One region of the Yersinia sp. 2541 StPb PI genome, then DNA from elsewhere that is predicted to be linked to it. Evidence: predicted binding sites of a transcription regulator. Region 1 holds the regulator's gene; each other region holds the start of a gene.

Region 1 (7,634 bases):
TATTTACCTGGTACTGAACTCCCCAAGGGATAAGCCCGCGTCAGGATAGTCATCTCATTGATATGCCCAACAATCAACTCACTGTGAGTGGCCCATAATCGCATATCTGCCAAATATTTTGAGTTGAACCCCGGCTCTTGCATCGCCTGATTTAAGGAGCTTAACACGGTGTTACTGGCCTTATTTACTTCAATGCGTTTATAGGCCAGTTGGTTGATATCAGGCTCAGGCGTCAGCAGCAAGCGCAAAATCTTCTGATATGCCTCTAGCGCCTGATGGGCATTCTTACGCAGTAAACCGCTCTGCCACTGAGGCCACAGCCATAGGGCGCTGGCAAAGGCCAATGCGCAGCCAATTAAGGTATCTAGCAATCGCGGAACCAAGAAGTCAGCGCCTTCTCCGGTCAATAATTGCAAGATATAGACTGCGGTTATGGTTCTGCCAACAACAGATAGCCCGTAGTTTTTACGTTGAACCAGATAAGCGGCAAGGGTAATGAGCAGCATAATGCCAAGGGTGGCACCCTCTGGCATTGGCAGATGCAATAGACCAGCGGCCAATATCAGCCCAATCAAGGTGCCGAGTGCACGGTGATGGATTCGTACCTTGGTGGCGTTATAACCGTTCTGCGTTACCAGCATCACAGTAAGCAAAATCCAATAAGGTTTGGGTAGATGAATTAAGTTACCGATATAGCTACCTGCTGCCAGTGTTACGCCCAGACGAGCCGCTTCCCGCAGTGCACCTGATTTGAACGACAGATAGCTGATCAACGCCGGCCAGAAAGGTTGTGGTTGTTGGCTGGACATCAGGTCACGGTCATACAGTGGTCGCCGGTCACTCAATAGCTGGGTCACGTGGCTGATATGGTAGTAGTAGAATTGTGCGACCGGGTTGTCTGGGTGTGCCTGTGCGATGCTTGCCAGTTCTGTCAGACCATCATCGGCAGTGAAATGCTCATCAGCATGGTGGTGATAGAGAATGTCGTTGGCGATGCTGCGCATTTGAGCTGAGATTTTCTGGCAATTACGGCGTATCACGCTATCAATCTGTGTCTGCTCCATTAACTCTTGTGCTTTTTCTGGCTGAATCAGGGCCGCAGTAATGTGCTCTTGCAAATCGAGAGCCATTTGGAACAATCCCAACAACCGTTTCTGTTCTTTCTTCGTGGTGTTATGAATCAGATTAAATTGCTGATAAAGCTGATTAATCTTGTCCATAATCGCCTGTTGTCTGTCCAGCAGCGGCGGTATCGATTTTTCCGGCTCAAGGTGCTGAGCAAACAGGCTGTATTTGGTGTCACAATAATCGGCTAGTAAGCGATAAAGCTGACTCAAAGGTTCGCGAATCGGTTGATCCTTGCAGAGTCGGAACCATAACCCGTTAAACACCCCATACCACAGTGTCCCTACGGCACACAGCAACGGGGCTTGCCAGATCGGAGCGCGGCCCACCATGCTGAGGCTGAAAATAGCAGCAATCAGTGCCGCGGGTAACAAATGGCCATTCAATTGGCTAATCGCCCCACTCACTCCTAGAACTAATGCCAGGCTGAGCATGACAGCAGGCAACGGAATACCCCATAGCAGCAGTTGCTGGGTTAGGAAGCTACTCACAGTAAACAGCGCGCCGCCGACCAGCAGACGCCGGAAAAAATGTTGGTGTGGTGTATCCAGTGAGGCAATGTTGCAACAGGCGGGTATCAGAGAAAACATCAAGCCCAGCCGAAGTTCGCCGAGAGCGAACCCTAATGCTGCAGGCAGGCAGAGCACTAATGTTTGGCGTAGTGCGTAATTAACTTCAGGATGATAAATAAGCCGTTGCCATTTCATAAAGGCCCCAGAAATTTATTGATCACAAAAGATTAAAAAACTGATGCCGACAGTATCGGCACCAGTTTAGGGGGAATTAACGGGTGCCGTAGACGACAATCGTTTTACCGTGTGCGGAGATCAGGTTTTGATCTTCCAGCATTTTTAGTATCCGCCCCACGGTTTCGCGGGAGCAGCCAACTATCTGACCAATTTCCTGGCGGGTAATTTTAATCTGCATCCCATCTGGGTGGGTCATGGCATCAGGTTGTTTTGCCAGATTAAGCAGCGTTTGTGCAATACGCCCAGTCACATCAAGGAAAGCAAGGTTGCCCACTTTCTCAGATGTAATCTGTAAGCGACTCGCCATCTGTGAAGATAGGCGCATTAAAATATCTGGATTGACCTGAATCAGCTGACGGAATTTTTTGTAAGAAATTTCAGCCACTTCACAGGCGGTTTTTGCTCTAACCCAGGCGCTACGTTCTTGGCCTTCTTCAAATAATCCAAGTTCGCCGATGAAATCTCCCTGATTAAGATAGGAGAGAATCATCTCTTTACCTTCCTCATCTTTGATAAGCACCGCAACGGAGCCTTTCACGATGTAGTAAAGCGTTTCGGCCTTTTCACCTTGGTGAATCAGCGTACTCTTCGATGGATATTTGTGGATATGGCAATGAGACAGGAACCATTCGAGAGTCGGGTCTGTTTGTGGCTTGCCGAGAACCATTCGCTGTTATCCTCTGTTGTTATCGCTGCCTAACATAACAGGGCTCAGAGTTCCCTGTACGGCGTGCTTATAAAATACACTTTCTCGTAGCATATTAATTTGCTCAACTGCCGAAAGGTATAGCCAAGATACGTACCGGGTAGAAACCCTCCACTGAGTATTGAGAAGCTACCCTATTTAATTCTAGAAACAACACTTTCGGTTCTGTTTGTAGCACAGGATGAAGCCAGTGTCTTGTGTTGTATCGCTTCAGCATGATGAACATCGGGTTACATTGCCAGTTTGTAAATGAAAGGGTAGTCTGGATCAGAAAATTTAACCGGGAGCAAGAGTTATGCAGGCACGTGTAAAGTGGGTTGAGGGGCTGACATTTTTGGGTGAATCGGCATCAGGTCATCAGGTGTTGATGGACGGTAATGCTGGAGACAAAGCACCGAGTCCGATGGAAATGTTGTTAATGTCAGCAGGCGGTTGTAGCGCGATTGATGTGGTCTCTATTTTACAAAAAGGCCGCAATGATGTGCGTGATTGCGAAGTGACATTAACCTCGCAGCGTCGCGAAGAGGCACCGCGTCTATTTACGCAAATCAACCTGCATTTTATTGTCAGCGGCAAAGGTCTGACCGACAAAATTGTGGAACGAGCCGTTGAGCTGTCAGCAGAAAAGTATTGCTCCGTCTCACTGATGTTGGGTAAAGCGGCGACGATTACCCACAGTTTTGAGATCCGTGACATCGCCTAAGCAAACCCTTCGTACTTGAAGCTGCAGGGTTGTTAGCTGCGTTCGCTCACCCGAATCACTTACTTATGTAAGCTCATCGGGATGAGTTCGTTTGCCGCCTACCTGCAGCTCCAATTACTTTGGGTTGGGATAGAGTCAAATTATTTTTCTCTCTCTCCAGCCATTGCTATACTGCGGCTTCAAGAATGAAGGAGATTAACCGATTTTCTCCCCTTCCAGCAACTGCTGCACTAGCGGCGCCATAATCAGCTCCATTGCCAGCCCCATTTTTCCGCCGGGTACCACCAATGTATTGATATTAGAGATAAATGATCCTTGCAACATCGCTAGTAAGTAAGGGAAATCAATTTGATCCAAACCCCGGAAATGAATAACCACAAAGCTTTCATCCAGTGACGGAATCGCTTTGGCAGCAAACGGATTTGATGTGTCAACGGTTGGCACGCGCTGGAAGTTGATATGAGTGCGTGAGAACTGCGGCGTAATGTAGTTGATATAATCATCCATGGAGCGCACTACGGAATCCATCACCGCTTCACGCGAATGGCCGCGTTCGCCGGTATCGCGTACTAATTTCTGAATCCACTCCAGATTGACGATAGGTACCACGCCCACCAACAGATCGACGTGTTTCGCCACATCATGATGTTCAGTCACCACGCCGCCATGCAGCCCTTCATAAAACAGCACGTCGGTGGGTTGTGGTAATGCTTCCCACGGGGTAAACGTGCCGGGAATTTGGTTGTATGGCACCGCTTCATCATAGGTATGTAAATACTTACGTGAACAGCCAGTGCCGTGTTCACCGTATTCCGACACACTTTGCTCCAACTGGCCAAAGTCATTGGCTTCGGGGCCAAAATAGCTGATATGTCGGCCTTGATCTCGTGCTTTACGGATGGCTGCATCCATCTCAGGGCGGGTATAGCGATGGAAACTGTCACCTTCAATTTGCGCTGCGCGAATATTCAATTGCTGAAAGATCTTACGGAACGCCAGGCTAGTGGTGGTTGTCCCTGCGCCACTTGAGCCGGTAACGGCTATAACCGGATGTTTAGTCGACATATTAGCTGTAACTCCATGGGGGTTAGATCTTCAGTGACTGGGCTGCAATCGCCTGTTTTTTTATCGTTGATGATTATTTTTAGGGCAAAGTGGCGGGCTTGTCACCCTGTTTCAGCCAATGTCTTCGTAACAGCGAGAGGACTATTGCTGCTCTTCTGCTCCGGCGCGAAATGCGCTGCGCGGCATAATATTGATGGTTTCATGTAATTCGGACCACACCAATATGGCTTCACCGCTGATCAACTGGCGGCGCACATCCTCGACTTTTTGCGCTAATGAGCGCTCATGCTCGCCGTAATCGGTACCTTCACGTAACACAAAGGCTTCAAGTAAGTTATCCAGCGTTTCACCGTCAACTTGCTGCCAGGGAACTATCATTGCTGTTGCTCCAGATAAGGGGAAAGCCAGGCCGGAATACGTTGTTCCAGCCACATTTGTGGGTGTTTCAATGAGCCACTGACGAAACCAACGTGACCGCCATGTTCGGTTAACTGATAGTCAATATTGGCCGGTAACTCGCTGAGCTCCGGGATAACTTCAGCCGTCATAAACGGATCATCTTTGGCATGAATGATCAGCAGCGGAGTCGTAATCTGCGGCAATAGCGGCAGGGCGCTGCAACGGCGATAATAATCAACGGCATCATTAAAACCATGAATTTTAGCAGTAATGACATCATCAAAATCTCTGATTCGCCGCAACCCTTTCAATTGAGCCAGATCCAAAGGCAGACTTCCGGGGTAATGCAAAAGCTTACGCGTGGCATTTAACTTTAGTTGGCCCAGTAAATAATGCTGATAGACCCGTGAGAAACCTTGCTCCATACGATTAGCACAGGGTTCAAGCATCAGTGGTGCTGACACCACCACTGCGGCCTGCAACAGGCTATCTTGGCCTTGCTCTGCCAAATACATCGCCAGCATATTGCCACCCAAAGAGACCCCGACGGCGGCGGTTGGCACCTGGCCATAGCGCTCTCGAAGCCAGCGGAGAAAGAAGCGAGCATCTTCTGTTTCACCGGAGTGATAAATGCGTGACTTACGATTTGGCTCTCCACTGCATCCACGAAAATGCATCACCACACCGAGCCAGCCTTTGGCTTGCCATGCACTTAATAACCCATGGGCATAAGGGCTGTAAAAATTACCTTCCAAACCGTGGAAGAGTACGACTCTGGGTTTATCTCTCGCCAGCTCGGGATTTTCACTCCAGGCCAGATCGACAAAATCGCCATCAGGCAGTTCCAGCCGTTGCCAGAATGGTTGCAATGTCACATGGCGTCTGACCAGCCGTGGCAGCAGTGTTTGCAGATGTGGATTACTGGCTCCGGCCAGTGGGCGAAATAATTCATGCATATAGTGAATGGAAATCATGTTGTTGCTCTTGTGTGATCAATAACACACTGTTAGCTTCATGGGTATATCGCGCATCATTTTGGGTGGGAGGCACCCGTGTTATGGAACAGATGGGTCTGAGTTTATTTCTTTCAATGGTAGGCTTTCTCTGGGTTGCAGCTATTACCCCCGGTCCAAACAATATGTTATTGACCTCTGCGGGGGCTAACTTCGGCTTTATGCGTTCTATCTGGCTGATGTTAGGTATTATGTTAGGCATGCAGAGCATGTTGCTGTTGGTGGCTTTTGGTGTCGGCGGCCTGATTCTTATCTACCCCTCCCTCCATCTGGTTCTGAAAATTTTGGGTAGCCTATATCTGCTATGGCTGGCATGGAAAATTGCCACTTCTGCCTATGAGAAATTGGAAACCAATGTCGTACCGCCAAAACCGTTGCGTCTGTATCAAGGCTGGTTATTGCAGTTCCTTAATCCCAAAGCCTGGTTGATGGGACTCGGGTCAGTCGCCAGCTTCAGTATGACCGGGGCCGCCTATAATCATTCTATCGTAATGATAAGCCTTGGTATGTTTATGGTGAACCTGGTGGCCGGTATCATTTGGCTGGGTTTTGGTACTTTGATTGGGCGCTTGTTACGCAGCCGCCGTGCCTGGTTTAGCTTTAATATCTCGATGGGCTTGCTGACGGCAGCTTGTGTGTTATTGATTTGGCATTAATCAGTGGAGCTAATAGATGGCCTATAACTATTTTCATGTTGATGCTTTTGTTGGCGCAGGGTTATCTGGCAACCCGGCAGGGGTGTATCTGCTGAAGAAACCGTTGTCGGCCGCAGAGATGCAAAGTATCGCGGCCGAGATTAATTTACCGGAAACCAGTTTTGTCTGGGATGAAGGGGATAAATCGGCGATCCGCTGGTTTACGCCGGAACGTGAAGTCGACTTATGTGGACACGGCACATTGGCGGCGGCGCATGTGATGTTCAGCATCATTAATCCTGGCTTGCATGATATCTGTTTTCGCAGTGCCAGCGGTGACTTGTACGTCAAGCGCGATGGCGATAACTTCGGCCGACTGTCGCTGGATTTCCCTTCATTACCGCCCGACCAAATTGCTGTCGCGGCAGAGTTGAGTGCATTGCTTGGCAGCAACATTCAGCAGGTATGGCAGGCAAAATCTCTGTTGGTGGTGCTGGAAAACGAGCAGCAGGTACAGCAGTTACAACCCGATATTGTTGCGCTGATTGCCTATACCGGTCGTGGGGTGATTGTGACCGCGCCGGGTGATGAAGTGGATTTTGTTTCGCGTTACTTTACCCTTGGCAGCAATGAAGATCCGGTTACCGGCTCAGCCCATTGTACCTTAATGCCCTATTGGGTCGCGCGACTGGGAAGGTCATCACTGCACGCCCGGCAGATATCAGCACGCGGTGGCGAATTATTCTGCACCTTAGCCGGTGATCGTACTTTAATTGCCGGTGATGCCCGCATTTTTATGAAAGGCCAAATAGATCTTTAAGTTAACTGCATAGACAATTCCTTCAGATTTTTCTTATCACTAAAAGGAATAAAGAATATTTTTTTATTCCTTTTGTCGTATTACTCCTTCGGGTAACACTGTCATCTCAGAGCGCCCGGTGCGCTCAGGGTCGCAGCGATAGCGAATGACACAGTTAACCCAGCGGAGTGAACCATGGCGATAACCTTATCTTCTGCAAGTCTTACCGCCGCAATACGCGGCTTTTTACGGCCAGGTGGTGCACTGTTAGCTCTGTCGCTAGTTGCTGCCAGTGCACATGCTGTCGATGTGACAGTGGCTTATCAAACTTCCGCAGAACCGGCAAAAGTCGCGCAAGCGGATAACAGCTTTGCCAAGTTGTCCGGTGCCAATGTGGATTGGCGCAAGTTTGACAGCGGCTCTAGCGTTGTGCGGGCATT
Region 2 (7,634 bases), 3.9 Mb from region 1:
AAATTCCAGTACGGTCAACATACCGTTACCATTGAAACCGGTATGATGGCTCGCCAGGCAACGGCTGCTGTAATGGTAAGCATGGACGACACCGCAGTATTTGTGACTGTTGTTGGCCAAAAGAAAGCCAAGCCAGGTCAGAGCTTCTTCCCTCTGACCGTTAACTATCAGGAGCGTACTTACGCTGCTGGCCGTATCCCAGGTAGCTTCTTCCGTCGTGAAGGCCGCCCAAGTGAAGGCGAAACACTGACTTCACGTCTGATTGACCGTCCGATCCGCCCACTGTTCCCAGACAGCTTCTTGAACGAAGTGCAGGTGATTGCGACCGTTGTTTCTGTTAACCCACAAGTTAACCCAGACATCGTGGCACTGATTGGTGCCTCAGCAGTGCTGAGCCTGTCAGGTATTCCATTTAACGGCCCAATTGGTGCTGCTCGTGTTGGTTACATCAACGACCAGTATGTGCTGAACCCAACGACCGATGAGCTGAAAGAGAGCCGCTTGGATCTGGTTGTTGCCGGTACTGCTGACGCAGTATTGATGGTTGAATCAGAAGCACAGATTCTGTCTGAAGATCAAATGTTAGGCGCGGTCATCTTCGGCCACGAACAACAACAAGTTGTGATTGAGAATATCAACGCTCTGGTTGCTGAAGTTGGCAAACCTAAGTGGGATTGGCATGCAGAGCCAGTTAACGAAGCGCTGCACGCGCGTGTTGCTGAGCTGGCAGAAGCTCGTCTGGGTGATGCTTATCGTATCACTGAGAAACAAGAGCGCTATACTCAGGTTGATGCTATTAAAGCTGACGTCACTGAAGCGCTGTTGGCACAAGATGAATCTTTAGATGCTAGCGAGATTCATGACATTCTGGGCGATGTTGAGAAAAACGTCGTTCGTAGCCGCGTATTGCGTGGCGAGCCACGTATCGATGGCCGCGAAAAAGACATGATCCGTGGTCTGGATGTGCGTACTGGTGTATTGCCACGTACCCATGGTTCTGCGTTGTTCACCCGTGGTGAAACTCAGGCGCTGGTTACTGCAACACTGGGTACTGCCCGTGATGCGCAAAATATTGATGAGCTGATGGGTGAGCGTACTGACTCATTCCTGCTACACTATAATTTCCCTCCATATTGTGTTGGTGAAACAGGTATGGTTGGTTCACCTAAGCGTCGTGAGATTGGCCATGGCCGTCTGGCGAAACGTGGTGTACTGGCAGTAATGCCAAGCCCGAGCGAGTTCCCTTACACTGTTCGTGTGGTTTCTGAAATCACCGAGTCTAACGGTTCTTCCTCAATGGCTTCTGTTTGTGGTGCTTCTTTGGCCCTGATGGATGCAGGTGTGCCAATTAAAGCCGCTGTTGCGGGTATCGCGATGGGTCTGGTTAAAGAAGGCGAAAACTTTGTTGTTCTGTCTGATATTCTGGGTGACGAAGATCACTTGGGCGACATGGACTTTAAAGTGGCCGGTAGCCGTGACGGTATTACTGCACTGCAAATGGACATTAAAATTGAAGGTATTACCCGCGAAATCATGCAGGTGGCTCTGAACCAGGCCAAGGGTGCGCGTCTGCACATTCTGGGTGTTATGGAACAGGCTATCAGCACACCTCGTGGTGATATCTCTGAGTTTGCTCCACGTATCTACACCATGAAAATCAATCCTGAGAAAATCAAGGATGTGATCGGTAAAGGTGGTTCTGTGATTCGTGCGCTGACTGATGAAACTGGCACTACCATTGAAATCGAAGATGATGGCACCATTAAGATTGCAGCAACCGACGGCGATAAAGCGAAACACGCTATCCGTCGTATCGAAGAAATCACTGCTGAAATCGAAGTGGGCCGTATCTATGCGGGTAAAGTAACTCGTATCGTTGATTTCGGTGCATTTGTGGCAATCGGCGGCGGTAAAGAAGGTTTAGTTCATATTTCTCAAATCGCTGACAAGCGTGTAGAGAAAGTGACTGACTATCTGCAAATGGGCCAAGAAGTGCCAGTTAAAGTAATGGAAGTTGATCGCCAGGGCCGTATCCGCCTGAGCATCAAAGAAGCCACTACTCCTGACGCAGAAGCTCCGGCACCAGAAGCAGCAGAGTAATAAAGTATTCCATAGCTCCTTACCTCTGGTGAGGGGCTGTGTTATCTCGAGGGCAGGATGCTCTTGTGTTAAACAAATGGATGAAAGGATATTTATCCAATGTTTGTCTTCGGGAGTAGGAAATGAAGCCTTTCTTGCGCTGGTGTTACGTTGCGACAGCACTCATGCTGGCAGGATGCAGCAACCATGATTGGCGTAAAGACGAGGTGTTGGCTATCCCGTTGCAACCTACGTTGCAGCAGGAAGTGATTCTGGCTCGCATGGAACAAATCCTTGCAAGTCGGGCACTTACGGATGATGAGCGCGCGCAGCTTTTATATGAGCGCGGAGTGCTGTATGATAGCCTCGGGCTACGGGCACTAGCGCGAAATGATTTTTCGCAAGCGTTAGCTATTCGTCCTGATATGCCAGAAGTTTTTAACTATCTGGGCATTTATTTAACGCAGGCAGGCAATTTTGATGCTGCCTATGAAGCGTTTGATTCTGTACTAGAGCTTGATCCAACTTACAATTACGCGCGTTTAAACCGGGGTATCGCTCTGTATTATGGCGGTCGACTCCCGTTGGCGCAGGATGATCTGCAGGCGTTTTATCAAGACGATCCAAATGATCCCTTCCGTTCGTTATGGCTGTATCTGGTGGAAAGAGAAATCGATCCCAAGGCGGCTGCAGTAGCGTTACAACAGCGCTATGAAAAATCGGACAGAGGGCAATGGGGATGGAATATTGTCGAATTCTACTTGGGCACGATCAGCGAAAAAACGCTGATGGAAAGGCTCAAGTCAGATGCAATGGATAACACTTCGCTCGCTGAGCATCTCAGTGAAACTGACTTCTATTTAGGTAAACATTACCTAAGTCTGGGGGACAAGGACACCGCTTCGGCGCTGTTCAAACTGACGGTAGCTAACAACGTTCATAATTTTGTTGAGCACCGCTATGCATTGTTGGAATTGGCGCTTTTGGGCCAAGAACAAGACGACCTATCGGAATCGGACCAGCAATAGCTGACGAACAACTATTAGCCTGACTACCTTGGTTTTTACCAATGTTAATCACCCTAACAGGTGATGGCCTTTTTGTTCGTTTTATAATCTAATTTGAGCCGGTTCACACTTTTCAATGAAAATGACTGAAAATTTTCTCGACGAGTTATGTAGACTGGCTGCCATTATTAATGAGGCACGTGTACATGACTACTGAGCTTGAAACCTCTTTTGCTGATCTGGGGCTATCTGCTCCTATTCTTTCTGCTCTGACTGATCTTGGTTATGAAAAACCATCTCCTATCCAGTTGGAATGTATCCCACACCTGTTAAACGGCCGTGATGTTCTCGGCATGGCGCAAACAGGCAGTGGTAAAACAGCCGCGTTTGGTTTGCCGCTGTTACACAATATTAAAGCTGAGCTGAAAGCTCCACAGGTTCTGGTGCTGGCACCAACCCGTGAGTTGGCTATTCAGGTCGCACAGGCATTGTCTGATTTCTCTAAACACATTAATGGCGTCAACGTTGTAGCCCTTTACGGCGGCCAGCGTTATGACGTTCAATTACGCGCTTTGCGCCAGGGGCCACAAATTGTTGTTGGTACCCCAGGTCGTCTGTTAGACCACCTGAAACGCGGTACTCTTAACCTGTCCAACCTGAGCGGTTTAGTGTTGGATGAAGCAGATGAAATGCTGCGTATGGGCTTTATCGAAGACGTCGAAAACATTCTGGCGCAGATGCCGGCTGAACATCAGACCGCACTGTTCTCTGCGACTATGCCAGATGCGATCCGTCGTATTACCCGTAAATTTATGAAAGATCCACAGGAAGTCCGCATTCAGTCTAGCGTGACTACCCGCCCTGACATCAGCCAGAGCTTCTGGAGAGTGGGTGGCGGCTATCGCAAAAACGAAGCACTGGTACGTTTCCTGGAATCTGAAGATTTCGATGCAGCTATTATCTTCGTGCGTACCAAAAATGGCACACTGGAAGTGGCTGAAGCCTTGGAAAGTAGCGGTTATAACTGCGCTGCCTTGAACGGTGACATGAACCAGTCTTTACGTGAGCAGACACTGAACCGCCTGAAAGATGGCCGTCTGGATATTCTGATTGCAACTGACGTTGCGGCACGTGGTTTGGATGTTGACCGTATCAGCTTGGTCGTAAACTATGATATCCCTATGGATTCAGAGTCTTACGTTCACCGTATCGGCCGTACTGGTCGCGCCGGTCGTGCTGGTCGTGCGTTGCTGTTCGTTGAGAACCGTGAACGCCGTCTGTTGCAAAACATTGAACGCACCATGAAACTGACTATTCCAGAAGTTCAGTTGCCAAACCCCGAATTGTTGGGTGAACGTCGTTTAGCTCAGTTTGCTGCTAAAGTTGGCCAACAGCTGGAAAGCAGTGATTTGGACCTGTACCGTGCATTGCTGGCTAAGCTGCAACCAGAAGAAGAGTTTGATCTCGAAACCCTGGCTGCTGCACTGCTGAAAATGGCACAGGGCGAACGTCCTCTGATTCTGCCACCAGAAGCTCCGCGTCGTCCGCAGCGTGAATTCAATTCCCGTGATGACCGTGGTAGCGATCGTGGCCGTGATCGTGGTGACAGTCGTCGTGAGCCTCGCCCTGACAGCCGCGCTGACAGCCGTGATGGTGGTGAGCGTCCAGCACGTCGCGAACGTCGTGATGTTGGTGAGATGGAACTGTACCGCATTGAAGTGGGCCGTGATGATGGTGTTGAAGTTCGTCATATCGTTGGCGCGATTGCTAACGAAGGCGACATCAGCAGCCGTTACATTGGTAATATCAAGCTGTTTGCTTCGCATTCAACTATCGAGTTGCCAAAAGGCATGCCGGGCGAAATGTTATCTCACTTCACCCGTACCCGTATCCTGAACAAACCGCTGAACATGCAGTTGTTGGGTGATGCGCAGCCACATGAACGCCGTGAGCGTCCTGCTGGTGGTGCTGGTGCCGGTGGTGAGCGTCGTGGTGGTGGTGGCCGTTCATTCGGTGGCGAACGTCGTGATGGCGCAGCAGGTGCTCCTCCTCGTCGTTCATTCGGTAGTGACCGTGCTCCAGCCGGTGGTGGCGAACAACGTCGTGGCAACCGTGATGGTCAGCGCTCAGCAGCTCCGCGTCGTGAAGATGCGCCAGCGCCAGCAGCAGCGGCACCTACTCGCCGTCGTTTTGGTGACGCATAAGTCTTAATCATTTCTGATGATTAAAAATAAAAACCAGCCCTTGGGCTGGTTTTTTTATGTCTATAATTTTGCTTCAGTTGGCGGGTTATAGGTGCTCAACAGCTTGTAACTCTGGCTGTAATCCTGCAACTATTTCAAATGAATATAGTCGTGCCTGATGGTCGAAAATCTGGCCATTCACCATCAATTCGTCAGCCTGGGTCTCCCGCAGTAATGACTGAAGCCCATGCCGCACTTTACTTTTATCACCAATAATAGATAGGCGTAGCGCCTGATCGACACCAAATTGTTCGGCGGGTGAGCAGATATTATCCATGTTTTCTACTGGTGGCGGTAGTTGACCTGGCGTGCCGCGGCGTAAATTGACAAATTGCTGCTGCATGGAGGTAAACAGGAAATGGGCATCGCGCTCGCTATCTGCAGCCACCACGTTCACACAAACGATAGCATAGGGTTTTGGCCATTGAATGGACGGCTTGAAGTTTTCCCGATAGAGCTTGAGCGCCTGGAATAACATATCTGGTGCGAAATGTGAGGCGAAGGCGAACGGCAGGCCCATGGCCGCAGCCAATTGAGCGCTATACAGGCTGGACCCCAGTAGCCACAATGGAACATGCAAACCCTGCCCAGGCACGGCTTGTACCGCTTGCCCCGGTTGTACTTCAGCAAAGTAGTTTTGCAGTTCGCCAACATCGGCGGGGAAGTTATCCACTTCACCGGACAGATGGCGGCGTAGTGCCATCATGGTGCGTTGGTCACTGCCGGGAGCACGGCCAAGGCCGAGATCGATACGGTCTGGGTAGAGAGAGGCGAGGGTACCAAACTGTTCGGCAATCACCAGTGGTGAGTGGTTAGGTAGCATGACGCCGCCGGAGCCGACACGGATGCTCTTGGTACCTCCGGCAATATAGCCAATCAGTACTGAGGTCGCCGCGCTGGCAATACCTGTCATGTTATGATGCTCAGCGAGCCAATAGCGGTGATATCCCCACTTTTCAGCATGTTGAGCCAGACTCAGCGAAGCATGAAAAGCCTCTCGTGGTGTCTTGCCTTGCGCTATCGGCGATAAATCAAGCACTGAAAGCGGAACTGTCTTTTTGTCAGTCATAGAATCGTCCATCTTAACCTTATGTCGAGTCGCTTGAAGGGCGAACGCACTAATTTATTAATCCAAACAGGGGGCTAGCCGCATTAATACGCACATAAGAAGCCACATACAGTGCGCGACTATCACCTATAAAAGCATAATCTAAATCGTGGTTTGGCAAGGGGGAATAAATGCGGCGGCAAAAGGATGATTGAAGCGATGAAAAAGAGAACGCCATGGACCCTACGATTCGTGGTAGTAGCTATATCGAGTGACTGGGTAAGAATGCCTGCGCATAGAATGATACGGGCGTAGTGCTACGCCCGATGGGTTCTTATGACACCAATTCCAGCCCCGCGAGACGCCGCCAGTAGCCGTTACAGTCGGCTTTATCGGTCAAGATGAGTGGGCTCAATCCCTGCTCATTAGCCCGGAACTGCTCGATAACTGTCAGCGTATCTAGACCTTGCGGAGAGAGTCGCACGATATCCACTAATCCTTGCATGGAAATCAGTTCATTACCGAGGTTATAGCAGTAGCCACTTTGGGTTTGAATACCGTTTAGGATGAATACCTGTTGGTCTTCTTGTGATAATACCGGCCGCCCTTGTGGGTAGTTGATGCAGCAGGTTTCACACTCATCTTTGGCTCGGTCTTCTGAGCGCGCGGTGAAGCAACGGGCAGAATAAGCCAGCGGCAGGTGGCCGTAGCTCAATACTTCTACCTCAAACTGATTGCGGAACCCCAGCTCTTCGCACTGTTGCAGCACATTAACCAGCCAGTCACGTGATAGCTCAACCGGCATACACCAACGCATCATGCCCTGACGGTGTAAAATTCGCAGAGTATAAGCGTTGTAGCAATTCAGGGCATGGCCGGCAACAAAGGGTAAGCCACGTTCAGCGGCCATATTCACCGCCCCCAGGTCATTGGCTTCCAGCAAAAACTCACCGTTTTCCACATAACGTTTTAATTCATTCAACTCTGACGGTGCTTGCAGCAGCGCCAGTGTGGAAATTACCACCTGTTTGCCACTGGCAGCCACTTCTTTAGCAAGTGCCAACCAGTCACCCACCTTCATTTCACGGCGTTTGGTACAGACATTCTCACCGAGATAAATAATGTCGGCGCTGCTGTTGGCCGCAGCTTGGTAAAAGGTTTCGATATCAGTTTTTGGCCAGTAATAGAGTACTGCGCCTAAGGCGTACTTCATGTTTCCTCCGGCTACTGCCACTTACGATGATAAGCACCCAATGT
Region 3 (7,634 bases), 820 kb from region 1:
ATGCCAATGCCGGTAGCTACTGCGATGAACGTCAAAAATCTGGCACAACGACGTAACCGGATATCGCGCCCTAAATGGGGACAGTTTGGATACCTACGCTAATGCGACAGAACCGTAATAAATGAAGATCAGCAGAAATTAGAATAGATAACGAGCACCCAGCACCACTTCGCTGGAAACCAGACGGGCTTTCATTTGCTCGTCTTTCAACCCTCTAACGTTGTTGAAGTTATTGTAGCCACTTTCAACGTTGCCCATATCAACGTAACGGTAGCCCAGATCGAGGTTAAGACGCTTTATCGGCGCATAACTGATCCCTGCACCAAGTGAGTAAGCTAGGTTGGTTTGCGTATTTGAACCATATTGACGCGAGGTATTACCCTGCCAGCCATCAGATTCTACTTTAGCGATACCTAAACCAAGGGTACCATAAATCGAGAAATCATAACCCAATGCGTAGTCACGGTAAGCATTGAGCATCAAACGTTGTACATCCACTTTGTGGTGATTAAAGCTGTTGGCAAAGGTGGTTGAACCGCTGGTGTATTCGCTCTTTTTCTTGAAAACGTATTCACCTTCAGTGCGCCAGCCATTACCAAACTGATAGCCCGCGGCCGCAGCACCATTAAAAAAGCTCTCTCTTTCGTTACCGCGGACAAAACTCCCAACGCCCGGACGGCTGCTGGTGTCCATATTTTTTGCAGATTGCTCAACATGCAGTAACTTCAGTGAACCGTAATAACCTTGCAAATAATTATCAGCAAAAGCCTGGCCAGAAATAGTCGCTAAAGAAATAGCCAGCACAAGAGGTTTAATATTCATACGTTCCTTGCTTTAAAGAAAATTAATGATGATGTAGAACATCGCAGTCTGGATTATTTACATCATCGCAATTGATTCAGTTAAAATAACCAGCCCGAAGCAAGGAAACAATTCGTTCGATTACTTAACCTACTAGGTATTTTTACTTAGTAAGTGGAGAGCATAAAAAGGGCACTGTGGCAAATAGTCGCTAAGGGGGGTTCCACGCGCAAACCGCCGAAAATTCCGTCTGGCCTGTTAATCGATTTTTTGAGGCATAACCCCGTTGCACAAACGTTCGTTTATGCTTGGTTACTATAGGGCATCGGCAAATCAACGGCTTATTTGATGCAAAAACCTATTGCTAAATCATCCAGAAAGGCAAGAGGTCACTGCAATCCACCCTCGCGGAATTTTCGGCGGTTTGCGCTTACAACCCCATATACAGCACGATTAGTACCATTGGTACCTCAAACCAAAATGTCGTCAAATCACAGCTTCGCTTCCAGTGCCAGTGGGCCTGGTTGCAGTTAATGTGGGTTAGTCTGAATGGAATGCAGGTTGACGCCATCAAATGCAGGTTCATTTGCACTTAATCTGGGTTTACCACTCCGAATACATACAGATAATTCGGGTCGAAAAACGCGATAAATGCAGGTTTGTGAATTTATAAACGCAGGTCGCTACAGATAGCACTTTATACCGATTGCGTGGGGGGTATCACTTGCAGGGACAAAGGATAGCGTTAAAATAGAAATGCCGTTTCAGAAATCCGATAAGCAGAGACAGGAGCCATCATGCCCTACCAAGCAGACCCTTCCCGATATAACCAAATGCAATATCGTTTTTGTGGAAAAAGTGGCTTACAGCTTCCGGCGTTATCGCTTGGGCTGTGGCATAACTTCAGTTTTAACAATACATTAGAATCGCAACGTACATTATTGCGCAAAGCCTTTGACCTAGGGATTACTCATTTTGATTTGGCCAACAACTATGGCCCACCTCCTGGCTCTGCCGAGCAAAATTTTGGTAAATTGCTGCACGACGATTTTAAGCCTTACCGTGATGAGCTGATAATCTCGACCAAAGCCGGTTATAACATGTGGCCTGGCCCGTATGGTGCGGGCAGCTCGCGCAAATATCTGCTTGCCAGCCTGGATCAAAGCTTACAGCGTATGGGGCTGGACTATGTTGATATCTTCTATTCGCACCGTGTAGATGAAAATACGCCAATGGAAGAAACCGCCTCGGCACTGGCTCAGGCGGTACAAAGTGGCAAGGCACTCTATGTGGGGATTTCTTCATATTCTTCTGAGCGTACCGCCACAATGGTCGAGCTATTGCAGCAATGGAAGGTTCCGCTGCTTATTCATCAACCTTCCTACAATATTTTGAATCGTTGGGTTGAGCAGACTCATTTGTTAGATACGCTGGAGCAACAGGGGGTGGGTTGTATTGCTTTTACCCCATTGGCTCAAGGGCTGTTGACGGGGAAATACCTCAATGGCATTCCCGATGATTCTCGAATGAAAAAAGAAGCGGGCGGCTCGTTGAAGGAAAATATGTTATCAGCCGCCAATCTGCGCAGTATCAAGGCACTGAATGCATTAGCTCAACAACGTGGGCAATCATTGGCACAAATGGCATTGAGCTGGTTATTGAAAGATAATCGTGTGACCTCGGTATTGATCGGTGCCAGCCGCCCAGAGCAGTTGGAGGAAAACTGTGTAGCCCTGACTAACCTGAGTTTCAGCGCTGAAGAGTTACGTGAGATTGATCAGCATGTGGCCGAGGGTCAGCTTAATTTATGGCAGGCCTCTTCGGACCGCTAACCGGTGATAACGTGAGAAGCCGGAGATGTTCCCCGGCTTTTTTAGGGGCAAAACCCTTATTTTGCTTTGGGTGATGAGTCCTCCGCCAGCCCTAGCTTCAGTAGTTTGCCGTCACTCTCATCAGTTAGCAGATAGACATAACCATCTGGCCCGACCCGGACATCGCGGATACGCTCACCGCGATCACCCAGTAAACGCTCCTCTGCGATCACTTTGTCACCATCCAACTGCAAGCGAATCAACTCTTTCTGTGCCAATGCCCCGATAAATAGTGAATGTTGCCAGGTGGGGAAGCGGGCTGCGTCATAGAAAGCCATGCCGCTGATACCGGGTGATTTCTCCCAGTAATATGCCGGTTGCTCAGTACCCTCGACATGGGTACCTTTCGCCTCTGGAATGGCTAAACCTGAGTAGTTAACACCATGAGTGGCTAATGGCCAGCCGTAGTTTTTCCCGGCCTGCGGGATATTGATTTCATCGCCGCCTTTAGGACCATGCTCATTAGCCCACATTACTTCAGTCCATGGGTTAAGCGCCAGACCCTGTGGATTGCGATGGCCATAGGACCAGATCTCTGGCTTTGCCGGAGACTTATTGGCAAATGGATTATCTTTTACTACCTTACCATCAAGTGTCAGACGTACGATTTTACCTTGATGTAGGCTTAAGTCTTGAGCCGTAGGGCGCTGATTGTTTTCGCCCAGAGTAATAAAGATATGGCCTTGTTTATCAAAGGCTAATTTGCCACCAAAATGGTTGCCGGTAGATAATTTGGGTTGCTGGCGGAAGAATACCTTGAAGTTTTCAATGGCTGTCCCCTGAGGATTAAGATGGCCATAACCCACGGCGGTGCCCGCTTTACCCTCTTTTCCCACTTCAGCAAAACTTAGGTATATACGGCGATCCTGAGAGAATGTCGGTGATAATGCCACTTCTAGCAGACCACCTTGCCCCTTGGCATAGACTTCTGGTACCCCCTTTAAAGGTTCTGATAGTGGCTTCCCTGCTTGCCATAAACGTAATTGCCCAGAACGCTCAGTGATTAATATTCCCCCATTATCAGGCAGAAATGCCAGTGACCATGGATGATCCAATCCATCCTGTAATTCCGTTACGGTCACCGCCGGAGCGGCAAGGGCGGCCATCGAAACAAATACGCTAAATAACAGGCCACTCAAGCTATAGCCCAGTGTTCTATTTCCCAATATTGTCATCAGTTGCTCCTTTAAAATGCCAACAACTGTTAACTTTAGAGTATTAAGGGCAAGTCAGCGAATAACACCAGTAAAATCAGCGACTACATTACTGTAGCCAGTGCCATGCTGAGGAGTGCATTCTGATTTCGTTTCACAAAAAAAGCTCACAAGCTGAGCAGACGAAAAAGTGGCAAAGGCTAAGTTCAGACAATTCTGCAAACCGATAAGGTGTCCTAATTAATGATGCTGCCAGCCACTCATGGCTATTGCGAGTACGAGAAATCCATAATTGATGAGTGAATAATCATTAACTTAATGATATATAAATACATTAAACTTAATTCGCCTAGAAAAAGAATCATAATTTTGCGATAAACATCACATTGCATTTGCTTAGAAATGTGAAGAGCATCAATGTGAAAAGTCAATTAGAGACGATTATATGACTAGTTGAATTACTGTCTTAACTATCAACGCCATATACTGCCGACAACCAGAAACAATGGGGCTGGGCAAGGGGCACGATAAAGTACAGATAAAGGGAATTCACCATTGCACTGGCATACAGTTAACGTGTGTCTTTTGAACATCAAAAGGTGTTGGGTATGGAAAAGAAAAAAATTTATCTATTTTGCTCAGCCGGTATGTCTACCTCGCTACTGGTTTCCAAAATGAAAGTACAAGCAGAGAAGTATGAGGTGCCAGTGATTATCAATGCTTACCCCGAGGCCCTGGCCGCAGAACATGGTGCCCAAGCGGATGTCATCTTGTTAGGACCACAAATCGCTTACATGTTGCCTGAAGTTGCAAAAATGTTCCCCAATAAACCCGTTGAAGTGATCGACGCGCTCCTATACGGCAAAGTCGACGGTCTGGGGGTATTAAAAGCTGCCGTAGCCGCAATAAAAAAAGCAAAACAATAAGGGGTGCACTGTGAGCGCATTTATTAATTCTCTGGAAAGGGTCATCTTGCCTTTTGCTATTAAAATAGGCAGACAGCAACATATTAATGCTATCAAGAATGGGTTTATTCGGCTGATGCCGTTAACCCTGACGGGTGCCATGTTTGTACTGATCAACAACGTTTTCTTAAGTTTTGGCGAAGGGTCGTTCTTTTTCTCAATGGGCGTACGATTAGATGCCGATACCATTACCATGCTCAATGGTTTTAAAGCGATAGGCGGCAACGTTTATAACGGTACTCTCGGTATCATGTCGTTAATGACACCATTTTTTATCAGTATGGCGTTGGCTGAAGAGAAAAGGGTCGATCCTCTGGCTGCGGCCCTGCTGGCAATTGCTGCCTTTATGACCGTGACGCCATACAGTGTTGGCGAGGCCTATGCCGTCGGGGCTAATTGGTTGGGAGGGGCGAATATTATCTCCGGTATCATCATCGGTTTGGTGGTTGCAGAGCTCTTTACCTTTATCGTGCGACGTAACTGGGTTATCCGCCTGCCAGACAGTGTGCCGACATCAGTTTCCCGTTCTTTCTCTGCATTAATTCCCGGGTTTATCATTCTTTCCATCATGGGCGTGATTGCTTATGCCCTTGGATTGCATGGCACCAACTTCCACCAGATCATTATGGACACCATTTCAGCACCGTTGTCGAAAATGGGCAGTGTTGTGGGATGGGTGTATGTCATGTGCTCCTCACTGTTGTGGTTCTTCGGGATACACGGTGCGATGGCCTTATCTGCACTGGAAAGTGGCATTATGATGCCATTTGCATTGGAGAACGTCGCAACCTATACCCAGTATGGTTCTGTTGTTGCGGCGCTGGCTGCCGGTAAAGAATTCCATATGTGGGCTAAGCCGTTTGTTGACTCCTATATCTTCTTGGGAGGCACTGGCGCAACACTTGGACTGGTTATTGCCATCTTTATTGCTTCTCGCCGTGAAGACTATCGTCAGGTAGCAAAATTGGGTGCACCGGCTAGTATTTTCCAGATTAATGAACCTATCCTATTTGGTTTGCCGGTCATAATGAACCCGCTGTTCTTTATTCCGTTCATCTTGGTTCAACCGGTATTAGCAATTATCACTTCAGTGGCGTATTACACCGGCCTTATTCCGCCAATCACCAATATTGCGCCGTGGACCATGCCGGTCGGCTTAGGTGCCTTCTTCAATACCAACGGCAGCATTGCCGCGATGTTATTAAGTTTATTCAACTTAGGTATCGCGACATTGATGTATTTGCCATTCGTAATAATTGCCAATAAGGCGCAGAGCGAGATAGATCGTCAGGTTGAAAGTGAAGAAGAGATTGCTGATAGCTTGAAATTCTAAGCGTTAAATCTGTTTATCGTATAAGGCTGGAGGCCGGTATGAAATATCAATTTCCCGATGATTTTTGGTGGGGCAGTGCCACCTCCGCAGCCCAATCCGAAGGGGCGTCACTGCGGGATGGCAAGAGCAAGAACATCTTCGATTATTGGTACGAAATTGCACCGGAACGTTTTCATGGTCAGATTGGTCCTGAAAACACCTCCACCTTTTACGATAACTATCAGCAAGATATTTTGCTATTAAAGCAACTGGGCCATAACACGTTCAGGACATCGATTTCATGGTCGCGGCTGATACCAAAGGGTGACGGTGAGCTTAACCCCAAAGCTGTCACGTTTTATAACGCGGTGATCGATAGCCTACTGGCGAATGGCATTACCCCTTTCATCAATCTCTATCATTTTGATATGCCGTTATGCATGCAAGAGAAAGGCGGTTGGGAAAATCGTGCGGTTGTGGAAGCCTATGGCCGCTATGCTAAAAGCTGCTTTATGTTGTTTGGTGATCGGGTAAAGCATTGGTTTACTTTTAATGAGCCGATTGTGCCTGTTGAAGCCGGCTACCTGAACGACCTGCATTACCCTGGTGTGGTTGACTTTAAACGTGCGGTGACTGTTGCTTATCACAGCGTATTGGCCCATGCCAACGCGGTGCAAAACTACCGAGAGTTAAAGCAGGGGGGGGAAATTGGTATCATTTTGAACCTCACCCCGACCTATCCTCGCTCCGACAGTGCGCCAGACCTGATTGCAGCTAATCATGCCGATTTATTGCTTAACCGTAGCTTCCTCGATCCCGTCACCAAGGGGATATACCCTGATGAACTGATTACGTTGCTGCGAGAGCACGACTTATTGCCACAAATTGAAAACGGTGATTGCCAGTGCATTGCGGCGGGCGTCGTTGATCTGTTAGGGGTTAACTATTATCAGCCAAGACGGGTTCAGGCGAAAGATATCCCAACCCCTCGAGGGCTGGTGAAAACGCCGGAGGATTTGTTCAGTTTTTATGCGATGCAAGGGCGCAAAATCAACCCGCATCGTGGTTGGGAAATCTACGAAAAAGGGCTGTATGACATCCTGAAAAATCTAAGAGAGAATTATAACAATATTGCGTGTTATATCTCTGAGAATGGCATGGGTGTTGAGGGCGAAGAGCAGTTTATCACGCCATCAGGTAGGGTTGATGACCAGTATCGCATCGAATTTATCCGTGCACATTTGAAGTGGCTACATCAAGCATTACAAGAGGGCAGTAATTGTAAAGGGTATCATCTGTGGACCTTTATTGATTGCTGGTCTTGGCTCAATGCATACAAAAACCGCTATGGTTTAGTTCGGTTGAATATTGCCGACCAGACGCGAGTATTGAAACAAAGTGGCTACTGGTTTGCTGATGTCGCCAGGCAGAATGGTTTTAATTAATGGCTTTAATTTACGGAGTAACAATAGCATGTTTGATTTAGATAAAATCGTGGGTGAGGTGCAGCCTACCGATGAGATGGAAGATG
Region 4 (7,634 bases), 2.1 Mb from region 1:
CTCATTATTCTTGTTATTACGGAATGTTACCCACTCGGATTCGTTAGAGTGCGCGAGAATTATACCGCTGAATGGCAGGGCGGATATCCCCTCGGTTCCGTTATAGTTCCCTTCTTGTGTCGCGGTCAGTAGTGGGTGCAGCACCTTAATTGGGGCTTTGAACATCTCGACGAATTCCATGATCCCCTGGTTAGCACGGCATAAAGCACCGGAATAACCATAAGCATCGGGATCGTTTTGGGCGTGATTTTCAAGTTTACGGATATCAACTTTACCGACCAGTGCCGAGATATCCTGGTTGTTTTCATCACCGGGTTCGGTTTTCGCTATCGCAATTTGTTCAAGGATAGAAGGCCAGACCTTGATAACTTTGAACTTGGTAATATCACCGCCAAAATCGTGCAGGCGTTTTGCCGCCCATGGCGACATAATCGTACCGAGATAGCGGCTTGGGATACTGTATTCTTTGGCCAGAATCGCCGCATCTTCCTGCGGATTGAACAGACATAACGGGTGGTCATTGACCGGGCTACGTTCACCGTTAGCACTTAAAATATAGATAGGCACCCGTTGCATCAGGGCTTTCAGTCGTTCAGCCAATGATGACTTACCACCACCCACGGGACCCAGCAAATACAGGATCTGTTTCTTCTCTTCCAGCCCTTGGGCGGCGTGTTTGAGATAGGAAACGATCTGCTCTATGGCTTCCTCCATGCCATAAAACTCTTCAAAAGCAGGGTAGCGAGCGATAACCCGATTAGAGAACAGTCGAGACATGCGGGACTCAAGCGCGGTATCGACCATGACTGGCTCACCAATAGCCATCAGCAGACGCTCAGCCGCATTAGCATACGCGCTGCGATCTTGCTGGCAGATTGTGAGGAACTCCTGGAGTGTGAACTCTTCGTCCTTGGCCGCCTCATAGCGCTGGCGATAGTGATCAAATATGTTCATAGCGATGCCCGTCCTGTTTGAATGGTTGGGAACATAAAATAGTAGTAGCGCTTTATTGGGTTAAAATTTTGAAACTACTACCTTATTGTTATGGCCGTGTCTCCTCCAAAGGTCAAGTTAAGCCAGACCACAGATTTGCCACCCCTCAAACAATAAATAACCATTATTTGGTAATTAAATCTATTTATTATTAGATTGGTAGTGTTTTGTATATGATTGCTTGAACTTATCTATTTGAATATCTCGATATTTTATTGTAATCAAATCTACGTAAATTTTTAGGTTGTCAGCCTCTTGGTTATCGGCGATAAGTTATACAAGCAATATCGATATCTGGCTGACATGTGTAAAGATTTCGCCACGGGCAACCAATTGATTTACACTAAGTTAACTAATTATTTTGTTACCAATGGGATTTAATCCGTGAAAAAACATTCTTTAAAAGCCAAGCAAATAAAAACACTGGCTGCTTTAGCAGTCGCTACGGCCGTTTGCATGCCGACGGCAATGGCAGGGACCTGGTCTTTGGGGGCTTCTGCGTTAGTCAGCCCAGACCCTTATCGGGGTAAGAATGACCGTGTCTATCCGGTACCTATCATTTCTTATGAAAGCGATAATTTCTACTTCCGTACCTTAGCTGCGGGTTATTACCTGTGGAAAGATGACAATAATCGCTTATCAATCGATGCTTATTACTTACCGCTGCACTTTACGCCAGGTGACAGTGATGATCAGCAGATGAAGCAGTTGGATAAACGCCGCAGTACCATGATGGCGGGGATGTCATATTCTCATATTGAGGATTGGGGGACGTTGCGCGCTATGTTCTCTGGCGATGTGCTGGATAATAGTGGTGGTTTTATCGGCGATTTGGCTTACCTTTACCGCTTTAACGTCGATAGCTGGACGCTGACGCCGGGGGTAGGTTTTAACTGGAACAGTGGTGATCAAAACAGTTATTACTATGGCGTGAGCGGTGCTGAATCTGCCCGTAGTGGCTTGGCGCAATACAACCCAAGTGATAGCTGGTCGCCATATCTTGAGTTGTCGGTGAACTACAACATCAATCCGAATTGGAATGCGTTCTTTACCGGCCGCTATGTGCGCCTGGCCAGTGAAGTGAAAAATAGCCCAATGGTTGATGCATCTTACAGCGGCGTGTTGTGGACTGGCGTGACCTATACTTTCCGCTAATTAATGACGCGGTAATGTTGAGCCATAAAAAATGGGGCATAGCGCCCCATTTTTGTGCCTAACGACATCTGGAACGTTAGCTATTTTTACGGCTACGGATGGTCATGGCAAGACGCGCCGGGGCGTCAAGTGTTGCCACCAACGGCTTATTCACTCGCGCTGTTTCCACGCAAACCATGGTTTTAAAACCCTCGTTTGGCATATCAACCATGCTACTAGACAACTCTGCACCTGGATTCCATGCCACTACATCACTTTGGTGATGATGATGTACTTCAATGGTGCGTTTGAGCGCCGCATCTTTTATCAAGCTATAGGCTTCGGGTTGTGTGTAGATACGGTCAGTCTGGCCGTTAAACACTAAATCGCCTTGTTGTGTGGCATCGGCAATTTTTAGCACTTTATCGAAGTATTTCTCACCCAGGCCACTGACTTTAATCTGGTCGATGTCGCCAATCTGGAAGTAAGTATGTAGCGCGGCTACTGCCTGATAATCACCGTGTGATTCCAGCTCCATTTCGCACTCATCACCCAGCTTGAAGCGGGCAATCAATGTGAAGGCATGCGGCCAGTATTTACGGGATTCATCACTGTCTTCCAGTGTGAAGGTCAGGATAACTCCATTCTCGTTTTCATCATGGGCACTGAGAGTCCATGGCAGTAGACGGGCAAAACCATGAGAAGGTTGTGCTGATGGACCAAACCAAGGCCAACAGATTGGCACGCCACCACGAATAGCGACGCCATCTTTAAACGGCGTGTTATTGCTCAGCCAAATGATAGGTTGCTCACCGCTAGGTTGATAGGCCAGCAAATGAGCGCCTTGTAGGCTTACTGCGGCACGCACCTTCGGATGAGAAACCACCACTACCGGCAATTCATCCAGTTGGCGTTGGCTGATGTAAGGCGAAATTTGTTCAACAACAGGTAGGGTGAATACTTTCTCGTTCATTCGTTTGGCCTTATGGGAAAGGGAGCAGGGATCCTTTGAATTTCAGATTCTCGATAATATCACAGGCTGTAAATCTTGTAGCAAATGGACGACACCGTAGTGGTGAATCATTGATATTGCGCAATTTATTATAGCTACAAATAAAAAAGCCACCCGAAGGTGGCTTTTGGCAGAAATCTACATCAATCCATTATTACTTGGAGATGTGAGAGATCAGGTCCAGAACTTTGTTTGAGTAGCCAGTTTCGTTATCGTACCAAGAAACCAGTTTCACAAAGTTGTCGTTCAGCGCGATACCGGCTTTAGCATCGAATACTGAAGTCAGTTTTTCGCCGTTGAAATCGGTAGAAACAACGTCGTCTTCGGTGTAGCCCAGAACGCCTTTCAGCTCGCCTTCTGAAGCCGCTTTGATAGCAGCACAGATTTCTTTGTAAGAAGCTGGTTTTTCCAGACGTGCAGTCAGGTCAACAACTGAAACGTTAGGAGTAGGAACGCGGAACGCCATACCTGTCAGTTTGCCGTTCAGTGCTGGGATAACTTTACCAACTGCTTTAGCGGCACCAGTAGAAGAAGGGATGATGTTCTGGGATGCGCCACGACCGCCGCGCCAGTCTTTATGAGACGGGCCATCAACAGTTTTTTGCGTTGCAGTAGTTGCATGCACAGTGGTCATCAACGCTTCAACGATACCGAACTTGTCGTTGATAACTTTAGCCAGTGGAGCCAGGCAGTTAGTGGTGCAAGAAGCGTTAGAAACGATTTCCTGACCCGCGTATTCTTTGTGGTTGACGCCCATAACAAACATAGGGGTGTCATCTTTAGAAGGACCAGTCAGAACCACTTTCTTAGCACCGGCAGCGATGTGCTTACGTGCTGTTTCGTCGGTCAGGAACAGGCCAGTTGCTTCAGCAACAACGTCAACGTTAACTTCGTTCCACTTCAGGTTAGCCGGATCTCTCTCTGCGGTAACACGGATGGTTTTACCGTTAACAACCAAGTGGCCGTCTTTTACTTCTACAGTACCGTCGAAACGACCGTGGGTAGAGTCGTATTTCAGCATGTACGCCATGTATTCAGCGTCCAACAGGTCGTTGATTGCAACGATTTCGATGTCAGAACGTTCCTGAGCAGCACGGAAAACAATGCGACCGATACGGCCAAAACCGTTGATACCTACTTTGATAGTCATATATTCCACCAGCTATTTGTTAGTGAATAAAAGGTTGGTTGTAAAATTACAAAAACCTTGCCGAGCGTCAAGCGGAATCGTGTCAATTATTGCTACAAATCAAACCAACGACGTTAGATCGAACATTAATCACGCGTTTCCAGATACGATTAGCCTCATTTTTATATTGGGGCGAATTATTCAGTTTAAAGTGAGAATCGGTAATATTTGCGATTTTTATCGCATTTATACCCAAAATGATTGGCGTTGCAGGTAGGCAGCTAGCGAACGAATCCCGATGAGCTTACATTAGCAAGTGATTCGGGTGAATGAGCGTAGCTAACAACCCTGCCGCGTCAAGTATAAAGGGTATATGCGGTTGTCACTTTGATGGCATACAGTTTAGGACAATTTTAACTGCTTTGTTGTTAATTTTTTGTTATTATTAAACGTTGTTTTCGTTGACTTTATTCCCTGCCAGAGAACCGCACAAATGGCTAAAGAACTGAACTCTACACCCGATATTGAGAAACTGTCCGATATTCAGCGTCATGTCACCCAGCAGCGCGGGACAGAAGCCCCGTTTAGTGGCAAATTGCTGCATAACAAACGCGATGGCATCTATGAGTGTCTGTGTTGTCATCAACCTTTGTTTATCTCAGAGTCGAAATTTGACTCTGGCTGTGGTTGGCCGAGTTTTTACCAACCTATCAAAGATGACTCTATCCGCTATATTGATGATAATTCACACAATATGATTCGAGTTGAAATTCGTTGTGGTAATTGTGATGCTCACTTAGGCCATGTTTTCCCCGATGGGCCGCAGCCTACGGGCGAGCGCTATTGCGTGAACTCGGCGTCATTGAATTTTGTTGATGACCAGAATGGCGAGCAGATTGCCGGTTGATACTCAACGATTATGCATGTTGAAAAATCGATTCAGCTTATTATTCGTTTTGCTAAGGATACTTTGATGGAGCTTGAAGACCTGATTTCAGTGATGACACCTGAAATTTATCAACGTTTGATGCAAGCGGTTGAGTTGGGTAAATGGCCGGATGGTGTGGCACTGACACCTGAGCAGAAAGAGAATAGTCTGCAAATGGTAATGCTATGGCAAGCCCGTCACAATGAGGATGCTCAGCATATGAGTATTGGCACTGATGGCCAAATTGTGATGAAAACCAAGCAAGAATTGAAACAGCAATTCAGCCAGCCAACATTGGTAAAACTGAAGCCAGAATAGGGCTGTTACCCACAAGATTTATCAAAATCAGCGGAGCCGAGTGAGGCTCCGTTGGTGCTATTTTTATTGCCAGTTATTTGCTTGCTGAATCCATTTCAGCTAGCCACTGTGCCAGTGTTTGTAAGCTTGCCCCTGCTTTATGCATCGTATTTAGGGCGTGTTGACTGTCATGCGGTTGTAGGTTGACCCCGCGACAACCGTCACTGATGACCGTTGTTTGATAACCCAGAGCTAATGCATCCAAGACGCTATATTTCACACAATAATCAGTTGCCAGCCCCATAATGAACAAACGATCTATCCCTTGCTGCCGTAACCACTCATCCAAAGGGGTTTTTGCTCGCCGACCATTGTCAAAAAAAGCGCTGTAGCTATCAATATCAGGATCTTGGCCTTTGCGGAACGTGGCATCAATTGCGTGTTGTTTCAATTGCAGATGTAAGGCGGCCCCTGGCTCATTTTGCACACAATGCACTGGCCACCAAACTTGTGGTAACCCATCCAGCTCACCTACGGTACCCGATTCCGCATTTGAATTGACGGCAAAGCTGCGGTGCCCGGCAGGGTGCCAATCCTGGCTGGCAATAATAGGTATCTTTTTGCTAAGGCAGGCATCAATAGCTTGATTGGCAATGGCAATAACCTGATCACCCTCAGTAACAGCCAGCGCCCCTCCCGGACAAAAGTCATTTTGTAAATCAATTAAAAGCAGTGCCGCATTCATTGATATTCCACCGGATCAGTTAGTGTCAGTGAGTTCACCACGCAGGTTTTGTTGCATTAACCGGCGAATGTCTTCAGGGGTTAAAGATTGACTCAATAAATAATGTAGTTTTGTCAGTGCGGCCTCGACCGTCATATCAAAGCCACTGATAACACCGGCGTGGGCCAATGCATTACCGGTTGCATAGCCTTCCATATTGACTCTACCGGAAATACATTGTGTCAAATTCACTACCACAATACCTCGCTCGCTGGCATTTTTTAACTCATCCAGTAACTCGGCTTTTTGTGGTGCGTTTCCCACACCATAAGAACGTAAAATCAGGGCTTTAACGGGCTGCAACAGGAAGTTGCGCACCACCGCGCCGGATATCCCAGGATAAATAGTCACCACACCGATCGGTTGAGGGGTGATGTTATGGACAATCAATGGCCCATTATTGGCTGGTGACTCGACCGACACCATACGCCGAATATGAATACCAGCCTCAAGCAGTACTGACAGATTCGGGGAGGCAAAAGCATCAAAACCATCAGCATGGGCTTTAGTGGTGCGATTGCCACGGAATAATTTGTTGTTAAAGAACAGACTGACTTCATTCACTGGGTGGTTCGCGGCCAGATAGAGGGCGTTAAGCAAGTTGGTTTGCCCATCAGAGCGTAACTCTGCCAACGGGATCTGAGAGCCGGTAACAATCACTGGCTTGGCCAGATTTTCTAACATGAATGACAGGGCCGAGGCTGTAAATGCCATGGTGTCTGTGCCATGTAAAATAACAAAGCCGTCGTATAAGTCGTAGTTTTGCTCAATATCGTTGGCAATATGCTGCCAGTCCTCGGGTGTCATATCTGAGGAGTCAATTAATGGCGCATATTCATGGATAGTGAAATCAGGCATTTCGGGACGATGGAACTCAGGCATCAGCGCAAGTTGGCGTTGCAGATGGCCGGATACGGGGATGTATCCATGTTCCGAGCGCTGCATACCGATGGTACCGCCAGTATAGGCAACATAAATAGATTTCTTCTGCATAAGCATGAGGGCCTGAAAAGTAGTACTGAATAAGATGAGTGAATTATAGGGAGACTGACGAGGAAAAAAAGCCCGGCGGGTGCCGGGCGGAGTATTTTGATTAATTTTCTAGCGGACATCACCACAGGTTAGGCATAACGCATAGCGATTCTGCGGGTCATTCAATGTACTGAGTAAACTTGGCTGCTCTTTCACGGCTTGCGCCATAGCAGATAGCGGGGCAGGTATCCAAGCCTGAATGGCGGCGGGTAACATGGCCTGTACCGATGCGCTCATTTGGCCGAAAATCAAGTCACTAAGACTCGGCTCATCAACAAACCAATTCAACTGCCAGGTTTTCAGTTGTGCCAGCTCCGCGACCTTC

Evidence for each region. Region 1 encodes CRP, which controls carbon source genes, mostly activating them, when cyclic AMP is high. Its sites were predicted from a motif close to ATGTGANNNNNNTCACAT; they were not measured.
Region 2: a site for CRP is predicted at 3,199-3,216, ahead of yrbN (protein YrbN). Genes of this name have one in related genera too.
Region 3: a site for CRP is predicted at 4,196-4,213, ahead of V1953_RS04865 (PTS sugar transporter subunit IIB). Genes of this name have one in related genera too.
Region 4: a site for CRP is predicted at 4,497-4,514, ahead of gapA (glyceraldehyde-3-phosphate dehydrogenase). Genes of this name have one in related genera too.

What each region holds. Positions count from the first base shown of each region.
Region 1 is NZ_JAZGQB010000001.1:279,323-286,956, forward strand. It holds gene V1953_RS01090 (YccS/YhfK family putative transporter) at 1-1,832, opposite strand, end outside; gene crp (cAMP-activated global transcriptional regulator CRP) at 1,909-2,541, opposite strand; gene V1953_RS01100 (OsmC family protein) at 2,876-3,283, shown strand; gene V1953_RS01105 (phosphoribulokinase) at 3,479-4,348, opposite strand; gene V1953_RS01110 (YheU family protein) at 4,490-4,726, opposite strand; gene V1953_RS01115 (hydrolase) at 4,723-5,703, opposite strand; gene V1953_RS01120 (LysE family translocator) at 5,814-6,416, shown strand; gene V1953_RS01125 (PhzF family phenazine biosynthesis protein) at 6,433-7,215, shown strand; gene tauA (taurine ABC transporter substrate-binding protein) at 7,390-7,634, shown strand, end outside.
Region 2 is NZ_JAZGQB010000001.1:4,176,499-4,184,132, reverse strand. It holds gene pnp (polyribonucleotide nucleotidyltransferase) at 1-2,100, shown strand, start outside; gene nlpI (lipoprotein NlpI) at 2,223-3,107, shown strand; gene yrbN (protein YrbN) at 3,223-3,303, shown strand; gene V1953_RS18720 (DEAD/DEAH family ATP-dependent RNA helicase) at 3,293-5,290, shown strand; gene V1953_RS18715 (luciferase-like monooxygenase) at 5,376-6,398, opposite strand; gene V1953_RS18710 (U32 family peptidase) at 6,712-7,590, opposite strand; gene ubiU (ubiquinone anaerobic biosynthesis protein UbiU) at 7,602-7,634, opposite strand, start outside.
Region 3 is NZ_JAZGQB010000001.1:1,104,223-1,111,856, forward strand. It holds gene V1953_RS04845 (hypothetical protein) at 1-48, opposite strand, end outside; gene V1953_RS04850 (outer membrane protein) at 139-822, opposite strand; gene mgrA (L-glyceraldehyde 3-phosphate reductase) at 1,599-2,633, shown strand; gene V1953_RS04860 (PQQ-dependent sugar dehydrogenase) at 2,690-3,847, opposite strand; gene V1953_RS04865 (PTS sugar transporter subunit IIB) at 4,435-4,752, shown strand; gene chbC (PTS N,N'-diacetylchitobiose transporter subunit IIC) at 4,763-6,124, shown strand; gene V1953_RS04875 (glycoside hydrolase family 1 protein) at 6,163-7,548, shown strand; gene chbA (PTS N,N'-diacetylchitobiose transporter subunit IIA) at 7,577-7,634, shown strand, end outside.
Region 4 is NZ_JAZGQB010000001.1:2,417,737-2,425,370, reverse strand. It holds gene yeaG (protein kinase YeaG) at 1-954, opposite strand, end outside; gene V1953_RS10780 (MipA/OmpV family protein) at 1,378-2,148, shown strand; gene V1953_RS10775 (D-hexose-6-phosphate mutarotase) at 2,225-3,100, opposite strand; gene gapA (glyceraldehyde-3-phosphate dehydrogenase) at 3,294-4,289, opposite strand; gene msrB (peptide-methionine (R)-S-oxide reductase MsrB) at 4,762-5,175, shown strand; gene V1953_RS10760 (YeaC family protein) at 5,242-5,514, shown strand; gene pncA (bifunctional nicotinamidase/pyrazinamidase) at 5,588-6,238, opposite strand; gene ansA (asparaginase) at 6,254-7,270, opposite strand; gene sppA (signal peptide peptidase SppA) at 7,379-7,634, opposite strand, start outside.